Regions from separate parts of the Faecalicatena fissicatena genome, predicted to be linked through region 2. Evidence: predicted binding sites of a transcription regulator. Region 2 holds the regulator's gene; each other region holds the start of a gene.
What was found. Region 2 encodes Rex, which represses fermentation and respiration genes when NADH is low (regulators of the CRP and FNR family bind a similar motif). Its sites were predicted from a motif close to ATTGTTAANTANTTAACAAT; they were not measured.
Positions count from the first base shown of each region.

Region 1: the regulator Rex is predicted to act here: its motif matches at 1,842-1,861, upstream of adhE (bifunctional acetaldehyde-CoA/alcohol dehydrogenase).
Region 3: the regulator Rex is predicted to act here: its motif matches at 2,340-2,359, upstream of H7U36_RS01820 (trans-4-hydroxy-L-proline dehydratase activase).

Region 1 is NZ_JACLYY010000002.1:93,222-97,585, reverse strand. Features, by position in the region: gene H7U36_RS02455 (DNA-directed RNA polymerase subunit alpha) at 1-698, shown strand, start outside; gene H7U36_RS02450 (bL17 family ribosomal protein) at 985-1,521, shown strand; gene adhE (bifunctional acetaldehyde-CoA/alcohol dehydrogenase) at 1,948-4,364, shown strand, end outside.
Region 2 is NZ_JACLYY010000001.1:62,834-67,197, forward strand. Features, by position in the region: gene H7U36_RS00300 (magnesium transporter CorA family protein) at 1-88, shown strand, start outside; gene H7U36_RS00305 (ABC-F family ATP-binding cassette domain-containing protein) at 143-2,074, opposite strand; gene H7U36_RS00310 (redox-sensing transcriptional repressor Rex) at 2,261-2,914, shown strand; gene H7U36_RS00315 (bifunctional ADP-dependent NAD(P)H-hydrate dehydratase/NAD(P)H-hydrate epimerase) at 3,062-4,364, shown strand, end outside.
Region 3 is NZ_JACLYY010000001.1:365,028-369,391, reverse strand. Features, by position in the region: gene H7U36_RS01840 (MogA/MoaB family molybdenum cofactor biosynthesis protein) at 56-532, shown strand; gene H7U36_RS01835 (MBL fold metallo-hydrolase) at 540-1,259, shown strand; gene rnhA (ribonuclease HI) at 1,279-1,764, shown strand; RNA gene rnpB (RNase P RNA component class A) at 1,792-2,141, shown strand; gene H7U36_RS01820 (trans-4-hydroxy-L-proline dehydratase activase) at 2,436-3,344, shown strand; gene hypD (trans-4-hydroxy-L-proline dehydratase) at 3,349-4,364, shown strand, end outside.

The DNA.
Region 1 (4,364 bases), on a different contig from region 2:
AAAATACATCTGAGACAGACGAACCAAAGACAGCCTACATTGAGTTTGAAGGTGAGGGTGTCGTAACTGGTGCTGATATACAGGCGGACTCAGACATTGAGATCATGAATCCGGAGACTGTCATCGCCACTTTGAACGGCGGCGCGGACAGCAAGCTTTACATGGAACTGACTATCACAAAGGGCAGAGGATATGTAAGTTCAGATAAGAACAAGAATGAGGATCTTCCCATTGCGGTTATTCCCATTGACTCTATCTACACACCTGTTGAGAGAGTGAACCTTACGGTTGAGAATACCCGTGTGGGCCAGATCACAGATTTTGACAAACTGACACTTGATGTGTGGACAAACGGCACACTTCATCCGGACGAGGCAGTCAGCCTTGCCGCAAAGGTTCTCAGCGAGCACCTGAAGCTGTTTATCGATCTCTCTGAGGTGGCACAGGCCGCTGAGGTCATGATCGAGAAGGAGGATGACGAGAAGGAGAAGGTTCTCGAGATGAGCATTGACGAGCTCGAGCTCTCCGTGCGCTCCTACAACTGTCTGAAGCGCGCCGGCATCAACACAGTGGAAGAGCTGACAAACCGCACACCTGAGGACATGATGAAGGTCCGCAACCTGGGACGCAAATCCCTGGAGGAAGTGCTGGCAAAATTAAAAGAACTCGGTCTTGAGCTGAGTCAAGGCGAGGAGTAAAACGACGAGCCCTGGCGATACTGATCGAGCGTAAGCTCGAGCAGGTTCCGCTAAAAGCAGGGAGAGGAGTAAGGTGTGAGCACTTAGCGAGAGTGAGCCGTCAGGCGACGCTCGAGTTCTAGTTCGAAGAACTAGCTCTTTAATCCCCGTTAGATATGTGTTATATGTCATATATAACCACAACCCACGCCCAGCCGCCAGTAAGCCCAAAGATGCGTGGCGGCGGCATTTGGCTAGTAAGCCCGAAGATGCATAACCAGATGTTAAATATTGGAGGAGAAGAAAAATGGCAAAATATAGAAAACTTGGCAGAACATCAAGCCAGAGAAAAGCATTACTGAGAAACCAGGTGACAGCTCTCTTAAACAACGGCAAGATCCGTACAACAGAGGCAAAGGCTAAAGAGATCCGCAAGATCGCAGAGGGCCTGATCGCTATGGCAGTAAAGGAGAAGGACAACTTCGAGGAGGTTACTGTTAAGGCCAAGGTTGCCCGCAAGGACAAAGACGGCAAGAGAGTAAAGGAAGTTGTAGACGGAAAGAAAGTGACAGTATATGACGAAGTAGAGAAGAAGATCAAGAAGGATATGCCTTCCAGACTTCACGCAAGACGTCAGATGCTGAAGGTTCTGTGCCCTGTGACAGAGGTTCCGAAGACAGCAGCCGGAAGAAAGAAAAATACAAAAGAGATCGATATGGTAGCGAAGCTGTTCGACGAGATCGCGCCGAAGTATGCAGACCGCAACGGTGGTTACACAAGAATCATCAAGATTGGTCAGCGTAAAGGTGACGCTGCTATGGAGGTTCTGATCGAGCTCGTATAAGAGATTGATCGGAAAATCATTAGACAGGTATTAAAAAAGAGTTCCAGTGGAACTCTTTTTTTTATGCTGCAGCTGCCCTGCTCAGTTCTGTCCAGATCAGAGGGGGCAATGGGGAATATAAATTGTTATAGTTGTGTCAAAGTTCGTGAAAAGAGCTAATTATTTACAGTTAATTTATTGTTAAATAATATACTTTTTGAAATAGTAGTTACAAATCAGATAAAATATGATAGAATACACTCACTGAAACGAAGAGCGAACGATAAAGGAGGGCAGTGGAAAAAAGAAGCAAAGTCATTGAAAAAACAGAGAGAGAAATATTTGTTAAAAAAATATCAAAAAGTTATTGACAAATATTTAACGAACCTGTATACTAAACCCAGGTTGAAGAAAAACAACGAAAAACTATTTACGGAGGAAACCAAAATGGCTAAAAAGAAAGAAGAAGCGGTGGTACCAACATTTATCGACAGCGTGGAAGCTCTCGAAGCAAAGATGAAAGCAATGAGAGAAGCCCAGAAGGTATTTGCCACCTACACACAGGAGCAGGTAGACAAGATTTTCTTTGAGGCAGCTATGGCGGCCAACAAGATGCGTATCCCCCTTGCAAAGATGGCAGTGGAGGAGACAGGACGTGGTCTTGTAGAGGACAAGGTCATCAAGAACCACTATGCGGCTGAGTATACATACAATGCATACAAGCACACAAAAACCTGCGGCGTGTTCGAGGAGGACAAGGCCTACGGCATCAAAAAGATCGCTGAGCCTGTGGGACTGGTAGCCGCTGTTATTCCGACTACAAACCCGACTTCTACAGCAATCTTCAAGACACTGATCTGTCTGAAGACAAGAAATGCGATCATCATCAGCCCCCATCCGGCTGCAAAGAAATGTACGATCGAGGCTGCTAAGGTTGTTCTGGATGCCGCTGTAAAGGCAGGAGCACCTGAGGGAATTATCGGATGGATCGATGCTCCGTCACTGGAGCTGACAACAACTGTTATGAAGGACTCTGACCTGATCCTTGCGACAGGCGGTCCTGGAATGGTGAAGTCAGCATACTCTTCCGGAAAACCGGCAGTGGGCGTTGGACCTGGAAATACACCGGTCATCATCGACGAGACAGCTGACATCAAGAACGCAGTAAACTCCATCATCCACTCCAAGACATTTGACAATGGTATGATCTGTGCTTCCGAGCAGTCTGTGACCGTTCTGGAGAGCATTTACGAGGAAGTAAAGAAAGAGTTCGCTTACCGCGGATGCTACTTCCTGAAGCCCGGCGATGAGCTGAACAAGGTCCGCAAGACCATCATCATCGACGGCAAGCTGAACAACAAGATCCCCGGAATGTCAGCCGTGAAGATTGCGGAGATGGCAGGGGTGAAGGTTCCGGCTAATACAAAGATCCTCATCGGCGAGGTTGAGTCCGTGGACATCTCCGAGGAGTTCGCTCACGAGAAGCTGTCTCCTGTACTTGCCATGTACAAGGCAAAGACATTTGACGAGGCTCTCGAGAAGGCAGAGAAGCTGGTAGAGGACGGCGGATACGGCCATACATCAGCGCTGTACATCGATCCCTCCGAGACAGAGAAGATCGCAAAGCACTCTGCTGCAATGAAGACCTGCCGTATTCTGATCAACACACCTTCCTCTCAGGGCGGTATCGGTGATCTGTACAACTTCAAGCTTGCGCCATCCCTTACTCTTGGATGCGGTTCCTGGGGCGGAAACTCCGTATCAGAGAACGTTGGAGTAAAACATCTCATCAATATCAAGACAGTGGCCGAGAGGAGAGAGAATATGCTGTGGTTCAGAACACCAGAAAAGATCTACTTTAAGAAAGGCTGCATGCCGGTTGCCCTGGACGAGCTGGGAACCATCATGCACAAGAAGAAAGCATTTATCGTAACAGATACTTTCCTGTATCAGAACGGCTACGTGAAACCGATCGAGGAAAAACTGGACCAGATGGGTATTCAGCATACATGCTTCTACGAGGTAGCTCCGGACCCGACACTGCAGTGCGCACAGAAGGGCGTGGAGCAGATGAAGGCCTTCGAGCCCGACACCATCATCGCTCTGGGCGGTGGATCCGCAATGGACGCCGGCAAGATCATGTGGGTAATGTACGAGCATCCGGAAGCAGACTTCGCTGACATGGCCATGGACTTCATGGATATCCGCAAGAGGGTATTCACATTCCCGAAGATGGGCGAGAAGGCTTACTTTGTAGCCATCCCCACATCCTCCGGTACAGGTTCCGAGGTGACACCTTTCGCCATCATCACAGACGCGACAACAGGCGTAAAATGGCCTATCGCTGACTACGAGCTCCTGCCTGACATGGCAATCGTGGACGTGGACAACATGATGACACAGCCCAAGGGACTGACATGTGCATCCGGTATCGATGTTATGACACATGCCATCGAGTCCTACGTATCCATCATGGCTACAGACTTTACAAAGGGTCTCTCCATGAAGGCTGTCAAGATGGTATTTGACAACCTGCCGTCCGCATACGAGAACGGTGCGAAGGATCCGAAGGCCCGCGAGGCAATGGCCAACGCTTCCTGCATGGCTGGTATGGCGTTCGCAAACGCGTTCCTTGGCCTGAACCACTCCATGGCTCACAAGCTGGGCGCTTTCCATCACCTGCCGCACGGTATCGCAAACGCTGTGATCCTGACAGAGGTTATGAAATACAACGCAGAGGAAGTTCCGACAAGAATGGGAACATTCTCACAGTATCAGTATCCACATGCACTGGCAGACTACGCAGAGCTTGGACGCTACGCAGGCTGCAAGGGCAACACAGATAAAGAGGTATTCGACGACTT
Region 2 (4,364 bases):
GCAGAACGGCTATCCCGGGGTTATCGTGCTGAGCCTGATCGTCATCATTGTCTGTATTCTGATCTTCAAGAAGAAGAAAATATTATAGAGAAAAAATGCCATAAAATATGCGCCTGCATTACAAAAGAGGGAGGAGCCTGCCTTACGCAAGCTCCTCCCATTTTTCGTACAACTCCTCCAGCCGGGCGGCTATGTCCGCCTTTTCCTTTGCCAGCTCCTGGCATTTCACAGAGTTGGTGTACACCTCCTCTGTGGCCATGAGCTCGTCAATCTGTGCGTCCCGCTCCTCCAGACTGGTGATCAGATCCTCTGTCTTCTTCAGGTCGTTCTGTCTTTTGCGCTCCCTGGCCTGGGCCTCCTTTTGCTCCTGCCAGCTCAGCTTGGCCTCGGACACTGTCTCAGCGGGTGCGGCTTTCCCGGTCTTCGCTGAAGCGGGTGCGGAAGAGGAGGACGCGTAGGCGGCGGTCAGCTCCTCCCGCTTTTCCAGGTAGTAATCGTAGTTGCCGATGTAGTTCACAAAGGTGTGGTTCACCAGCTCCAGGATGCGGGTGGCCGTCTGGTTGATAAAATACCGGTCGTGGGATACATAGAGGACCGTGCCGGTATAATTGTTCAGGGCGTTTTCCAGTATCTCCTTTGAGGCGATGTCCAGATGGTTGGTGGGCTCGTCCAGGATCAGGAAATTGGCCTCTGAGAGCATCAGCTTTGCCAGGGATACCCGGCCCCGCTCGCCTCCGCTTAAATCTCCGATCCGCTTGAACACATCGTCCCCCGTGAAGAGGAAAGCGGCCAGCATGTTGCGGATCTGGGTGCCCGTCAGATCCGGGTAGTCGTCCGAGATCTCCTCGAACACAGTCTTCTCCATGTGGAGCACGTGGTGCTCCTGGTCGTAGTAGCCCACGTGGACGTTGGCCCCCAGGGTGAAGCTGCCGCTGTCTGCGGGGAGCACGTCGTTCAGGATCTTGAGGAGAGTGGTCTTTCCCGTCCCGTTGTCGCCGATGACGGCCACGTGCTCGCCCCGGCGGATGTCGAAGCTGACATCAGTGAAGAGCGTCTGATCCGGGAAGGCTTTGCTCAGGTGTTCTACCGAGAGAACATCGTTTCCGCTGACACAGGAGGGCTCCAGCGTCAGGTGGATGTCTGTCTTCAGCTCCGCCGGCTTCTCGATCCGCTCCATCTTGTCCAGCATTTTCTCCCGGCTCTCCGCCCGCTTGATGGACTTTTCACGGTTGAAGGAGCGGAGCTTCTCGATGACCGCCTCCTGGTGGCGGATCTCCAGCTGCTGGTTCATGTACTCCTTCAGGCGTGCCTCCCGGACCTGCTTTTTCTTCTCCGCGTAGGCGGAGTAGTTGCCCATGTAGGTGGTCAGCTTCCCCTGCTCGATCTCGACCACCTTTGTCACTACCCGGTTCAGAAAATACCGGTCATGGGACACGATGAGCACAGCCCCGGGGTAGTTCAGAAGATAGGTCTCCAGCCAGGAGATGGAGTTTAAGTCCAGGTGGTTGGTGGGCTCGTCAAGGAGCAGCACATCCGGTCTGGTGAGGAGCAGCTTCCCCAGGGAGACCCGGGTCTTCTGTCCTCCGGAGAGGGTGTCCACAGCCTTGGAGAAATCCTCCTCCCCAAAGCCCAGTCCCTTCAGAACGCCGGTGATCTCGCTCTCGTAGGCGTAGCCGTTCTCCCGCTCAAACTGCTCCGTCAGCCGGTGATAGGTGTTCAGCCGCTCTGTCAGGGCATCCCCCTGGAGGGAGGGCAGCTCCTCCTCGATCTGCCGGATCTCCCTCTCGATGGCGATGATCTGCGCCTTGGCGGTCTTCACCTCCTCGTAGATCGTGTTTCCCCCTGTCAGGTCCTGGTGCTGGGCCAGATAGCCCAGGGTGCGGCCCTTTGCCAGGGTGACTGAGCCGCCGTCCAGAGGCAGCTCCCCCACGATCATCTTGAGGATGGTGGATTTCCCGGCCCCATTGCTTCCCACCAGGGCTGCCTTCTCGTGGTCTTCTATATGGAAAGAGCCGTCGCGCACGATGACCTCCTCCCCAAATGATTTTTCTATATTGTGACATGCCAGTATCATGGTGTACCTCCTGCGTAAAAACCGTGCATTTTAAAGCCTTAACTATTATATCGGGGAACCTGCGGCGTGTCAATTTCCAGAAGGCTGTCAGCGCTGATTTGAGGAACTTTTGAGAACAATAAATTGACTTTATTGTAACAATTCTATATAATAAAATCTGAGAAACTGAAATGGAAGGTGGATAAAGTGGAAGGCAGAGAAATTTCGCAGGCAGTCATACGTAGACTTCCAAGATATTACCGCTATTTAGGGGAGCTGCTGGAGAACGGCGTGGAGCGCATTTCCTCCAACGACCTGAGCAAGAAAATGCATGTGACAGCATCCCAGATACGGCAGGATCTGAACAACTTCGGCGGCTTTGGCCAGCAGGGGTATGGATATAATGTAAAATATCTCTACACAGAGATAGGAAAGATACTTGGCCTGGAGGAGGATCATGACATGGTCATCATCGGGGCCGGTAATCTGGGACATGCGCTGGCGAACTACGCGGCGTTTGAAAAACGGGGATTTGTGCTCAAGGGTATCTTTGATGTCAATCCCACACTGAAGGGGATGACGATCCGGGGCGTGCCCATCCATATGATGGACGAGCTGGAGGACTTTGTTAAGAACAATGACATAGAGATCGGTATTCTGACGATCCCGAAGGCAAAGGCGATTGAGGTTGCCAACCAGTTGGTGTCGTACGGAGTGAAGGCGATATGGAACTTCGCACATACGGATCTGAATCTTCCGGATGATGTGATCGTTGAAAATGTCCACCTGTCAGAGAGCCTGATGCGGCTGTCCTACAATATCAGCCGTTACAAAGAGGAACAGAAAAAATCAGAGAAGTAACAGGACTTTGAGACGTGTAAAGCCGGCGTGTGTGAGACAGGCCTTCTTTACACGTCTTTTGCGTTGCCGTGGACCTGTCTGAGCGCAGCGGGACGGCGGCTTCAAAAACGAACCTGCCTGTGGCGCAGGGAAAGGGAGGGTGATTTTATGCTATTTCTGCCAGACGGAAGACAGATGAAGGCGGCGGACAGCTATACCATACGGGAGAAAAAGATCCCGTCGCTGATCCTGATGGAGCGTGCGGCCCGCACGTTTGTGGAGACGGTCATGGACAGAGGCTTTGACCTGTCCTGCGTGTGCGTGGTGTGCGGCTCCGGCAACAACGGGGGAGACGGCTTTGCCATCGCAAGGCTGCTGCTTGAGAAGGGGGCCGGAGTGACTGCGGTGATGGTGGGAAATCCGGACCACTGCACAGAGGAGACAAAGAGGCAGATCGAGCTTTTCAAGGAGGCCGGAGGCGTCCTGGGAAACTCTTTCGAAGAAGGAGAATATAGTATACTGATAGACGCCATTTTCGGAGCCGGCTTAAGCCGCCGGGTGGAGGGGAGCTATCTCGCCTGTATCCAGGCTATGAACCGGTCCGGAGGCGTGAAGATCGCGGTGGATGTTCCCTCCGGCGTCTCCACCACCAACGGGGAAGTGGCCACGAGCGCTTTTAAGGCGGATCTGACAGTGACCTTCCAGTGCGCCAAGCTGGGATGTACCCTGGATCCCGGCCGGGATTACGCCGGGGAGTTGGTCGTGAGGGATATCGGTGTCGATACCTCGGGCCTGGAGGGAGACAGCAAGGTGGCCTACGCCCTGGAGGAGAAGGACGCGGGGAGCATGCTTCCCAGGAGACGGCCCGACTCCCACAAGGGGGATTACGGGAAAGCCCTTATCATAGCCGGGAGCCAGGGCATGGCGGGGGCCGCTTATCTGGCAGCCCTGGCAGCCTACAGGACAGGGGCGGGGCTTGTGCAGATCTACACACCGGAGGACAACCGGACCATCCTGCAGACCTTGCTGCCGGAGGCCATCATCCGCTGCTATGACTTCTTTGACGAGCGGGAGCTCCTAAGGCTCCTTAGCTGGGCGGACGTAGTCAGCATCGGGTCCGGACTTGGCACAAGTGACAAGGCAAGGCGCATCCTGCAGACTACGCTGGAGAACGTGCAGGTTCCCTGCGTGGTGGATGCGGACGGCCTGAACCTGCTGGCGGAGCACACCCGCTATCTGGGAAAGCTGCCCCACGAAAATTTCGTATTCACGCCCCACATGAAGGAAATGTCAAGAGTCACAAGAAGGCCGGTGGAGGAGCTGAAGAGGAACCGATTGGATGTGCTGGCCCAGTTCACGGGAGAGTACCGTGTCACCTGTGTGCTGAAGGACGCCAGGACCTGCGTGTGCAGGCAGGGGGAGCACCCCTTTGTGAACCTGTCCGGCAACGCGGCGATGGCAAAGGCCGGAA
Region 3 (4,364 bases), 300 kb from region 2:
TTCGCCGTATCAAGGGAAGCCTGTGTACGAAAGAATGGTTTTATGGAGGTACAAGATGAGAGTTGCGATTATAACAGCAAATACGGCAGTTTACAGAGAAAAAGAGGAAGACACTGCAGGAAAAGTGATCAGAAAGCTGATTGAGCAGGCTGGACACACCATCGTGTTCCAGAAGGCTCTGCCCTGTGACAGGACGGTCCTCTCCACTGTCATGCAGAGAATGGCTGACGGACATCTGACAGACCTGATCCTTACGACAGGCGGGGCAGGCTGCAATGCCGGAGACTGCACGCCGGAGGCCACCATGGACGTGGTGGAGAGACCGGTCCTTGGCATACCCGAGGCCATGCGGGCGTACACCATGAAGCTGACAAAAAGATCCATGCTCAACAGGAGCGCCGCCGGCATCAGAGGGGACGTTCTTATTGTCAATCTTCCTGGAAAGGCGGGAGCAGTCAAGCAGTGCCTGGAATATCTTCTGCCGGAGATCACCCATGCGGTGGAAGTGATCCAGAAGGCGCCCAGGGAGTAGAGCGTATATGATGAAGATCACATACATCCAGCACAGCGGGTTCGCGGTGGAGCTGGCGGACAAGGTTCTGATTTTTGATTACTACAAGGGAGAGCTTCCCTCTTTTGAAAGTGACAGGGATGTGTACGTCTTCGTAAGCCACAGGCATTACGATCACTTTCAGAGATCCATTTTCCAGTGGGCGGAAGAGTTTCCCCGCATCACCTACATCCTGTCCGGTGATGTGAAGGAGGCAGTGCCGTCCTCCGCTCCAAAGGAGAAGATACATTTCGTGGGATCAGGAGAGAGGCTGCGGATTGGAGACGGAGAGGGCACATTTCTTGTGGAGACCCTGCGGTCTACAGATGAGGGCGTGGCCTTTGTGGTGGAGACTGAGGGACGGACTATCTATCACGCGGGGGATCTGAACTGGTGGCACTGGGAGGAGGAGACCGACAGGTACAACCAGCTTATGAAGAAGGCCTATCAGAAGGAGATCGGAAAGCTGGAGGGGCTGCACATTGACGCCGCCTTTGTCCCCCTGGACCCAAGGCTTGGGAAGGAGTATTACTGGGGACTGGACTGGTTTATGCGCCATACGGATACAGATATCGTGTTCCCTATGCACATGCAGGGACAGTACGGTCTGTACGAACGGCTGATGGAGGAGAAAACGTCAGCCGGCTACAGAGACAGAGTGGCCCACATCACAGGGGAGGGCCAGGTCTTTACATTTGACAAAATCTGACACGGGAGCTTAAAAATTTATGCAGGTAAGGATATACACAGACGGGGCGGCAAGGGGCAATCCGGACGGACCGGGAGGCTATGGGGCCGTCCTTGAATATGTGGACACAAAGGGGCAGCTCCACACGAGGGAGCTGTCCCAGGGATACAAGAAGACCACCAACAACCGGATGGAGCTGATGGCGGTGATCGCCGCGCTGGAGGCGCTGAACAGGCCCTGCAGTGTGGAGCTCTACTCAGACTCCAAGTATGTGGTGGATGCCTTTAATCAGAACTGGATCGGCGGCTGGCTGAAAAAGGGCTGGAAGAGGGGCAAGAATGAGCCGGTGAAGAATGTGGACCTCTGGCAGCGGCTTTTGAAGGCAAAAGAGCCTCACCAGGTCCGGTTCATCTGGGTGAAGGGCCACGACGGCCATCCCCAGAACGAGAGGTGCGATACCCTGGCCACTACAGCGGCGGACGGGAAGGACCTGATCGAGGATACGGGGCTTGCCAGAAATTCATAATTGTGATAAAATCGAAATTCGTGAGACCAGGTATAACAGGTGATCGCGGCTGCATATGCCGAAAGGCAGCAGGTGAGGAAAGTCCGGGCTTCACAGGGCAGGATGCCGGATAACGTCCGGTGGAGGCAACTCCAAGGCCAGTGCAACAGAAATGTACCGCCGGGATCTTCCCGGTAAGGGTGGAAGGGCAGTGTAAGAGACTACCGCCCTCCTGGTAACAGGAGGGGCACATGTAAACCCCATCCGAAGCAAGACCGGAACGAGACAATGCGGCGGCCCGCCGCGTCTCAGGTTGGTCGCTTGAGCCTGCCGGTGACGGCAGGCCTAGATAGATGATCACCCAACGACATAACCCGGCTTATCGTTATGCCTGGTTTTACACAATTGCGAAAATTATCAATTCCAGACGTAATACTTTTTAAAAGTGTTACGTCTGGAATTCATGTAACTGGTGTATAAATGTGTACAACCATGAGAAAAAAGACTGCGTTTGCAGTCTTTTTTTATACAAAATATACAATATACTATGATACAAATTTCACAAAAATTGTCGCCGGATTATGGCAAAGATAACGATTGACAAAATTATAACGATAAGATATATTTAAATCACTGGTTAGACTAAAGTTTAAACGATAGTTTATACGCAGAAACATGTGCAGGAGAATGTGATGAGAAACATAACAAACATACAGAAGTTTTCCATTCATGACGGCGACGGGATACGGACGACAGTTTTTTTCAAGGGATGTCCGCTGAAATGCGAGTGGTGCCATAACCCGGAGACCCAGAGATTTGAAAAGGAAATGCAGGTAGACAGGGAAAAATGCACAGGGTGCGGCACCTGTCAGGCCGTCTGTCCGGCAGGTGCGGTACATATGGAGGAAGGGCAGCCTGTCCTGGAAGCGGAAGCCTGTACACTCTGCGGGAAATGTGTGAATTTCTGCCCGGCAGGGATCCGGGAGATCGTGGGGCAGGAGTATTCAGTCAAAGATCTGGTAGGAGAGCTGATGAAGGATCAGATGTTTTACGAGGAGTCCGGCGGCGGGGTGACCTTTTCCGGCGGAGAGGTCATGGCCATGGATATGGACTTTATCCTTGCGGCGGCAAAAGAGCTGAAGAAGCAGGATGTGTCCCTCACCATAGATACCTGCGGCTATGTGCCCTACGAGAGATTTCAGGAAATCCTCCCTTATGTGGACACCTTCCTCTACGATGTGAAGGTGATGGATCCGGAGCTCCATAAAAAATATATCGGAACTGACAACAGGCTGATCCTTGATAACCTGGTCCGCCTTGCGCGGGACGGGGCGAGGATTTACATACGAATTCCCACGGTGAAGGAGGTCAATGGGAACGAGCGGAATATGAAGGAGACCATTGCGTTTCTCCAGGAACACGATATCCATCCGGCACAGATCAATCTGCTGCCCTACCACGATACGGGAAGCGGAAAGTACAGAAAGGTGGATATGGAATATAAAGGCACAGATCTGCACGCGCCAGACAGAGAAGAGATGGAAGCGCTGGCAGCGCTCTTTGCAGACGCAGGTTTTAAAAACACCAAAATAGGAGGGTAAAAGGATGGCAAAATTGCGTGGCATGAACGAAAGGATCCAGAAGCTCAGGGAGATCAGCGTGAACACACCGGTTCACATCGATCTTGAGAGGGCGAAGATCGAGACAGATTTCTACAAGGAAAATGACGGGAAATATTCCATTCCGGTTATGCGAGCCATGACGCTGAAGGAGTATTTCTCCAAAAAGACGCTGTACCTTGGAGACGGGGAGCTGATCGTCGGGGAAAAGGGAAAGGATCCCCAGGCATCCCCCACATTTCCGGAGCTGTGCTGCCACAGCGAGGAGGATATGATCGTCATGAGCGAGAGGGAGCTCGTGTCCTTCAAGACGACAGAGGAGGATCGCAAGCTCCAGCGAGAGGAGATCATCCCCTACTGGACAGGGCGCAGCATGAGAGAAAAGCTCCTCTCCAGGATGACCCCGGAGTGGCATGACTGCTACGAGGCTGGCATGTTCACGGAATTTATGGAGCAGAGAGGCCCGGGACATACCTGCGGCGGAGAGCAGGTGTTCACCACCGGCTATATGGAGTACAAAGAGAAGATTAAAAAGACCATGGATGCCCTGGACTACATGAACGATCCGGACGCTGTCGACAAATGTGAGGAGCTCAAGGCCATGGACATTGCCTGTGACGCTGTCATCATCCTGGGAGAGCGGTACCGCAGCCTGGCACTTGAGATGGCGCAGAAGGAGGAGGATGAGACCAGGAAGGCTGAGCTGCTCCAGATCGCTGCCAACCTGGAGGTGGTTCCTGCCCACAGGCCCCAGACCTACTGGCAGGCAATCCAGCTCTACTGGTTCACGCACCTCGCGGTCACAACAGAGCTGAATCCATGGGACGCTTTCAGCCCTGGAAGACTGGATCAGCACCTGTACCCGTACTATGAGAGGGACGTGGAGGCAGGCATCCTGGACGATGAGAAGGCCCTCGAGCTTCTGGAGTGCCTGTGGGTGAAATTCTACAACCAGCCGGCGCCTGTAAAGGTGGGTATCACGCTGAAGGAGAGCGCTACCTA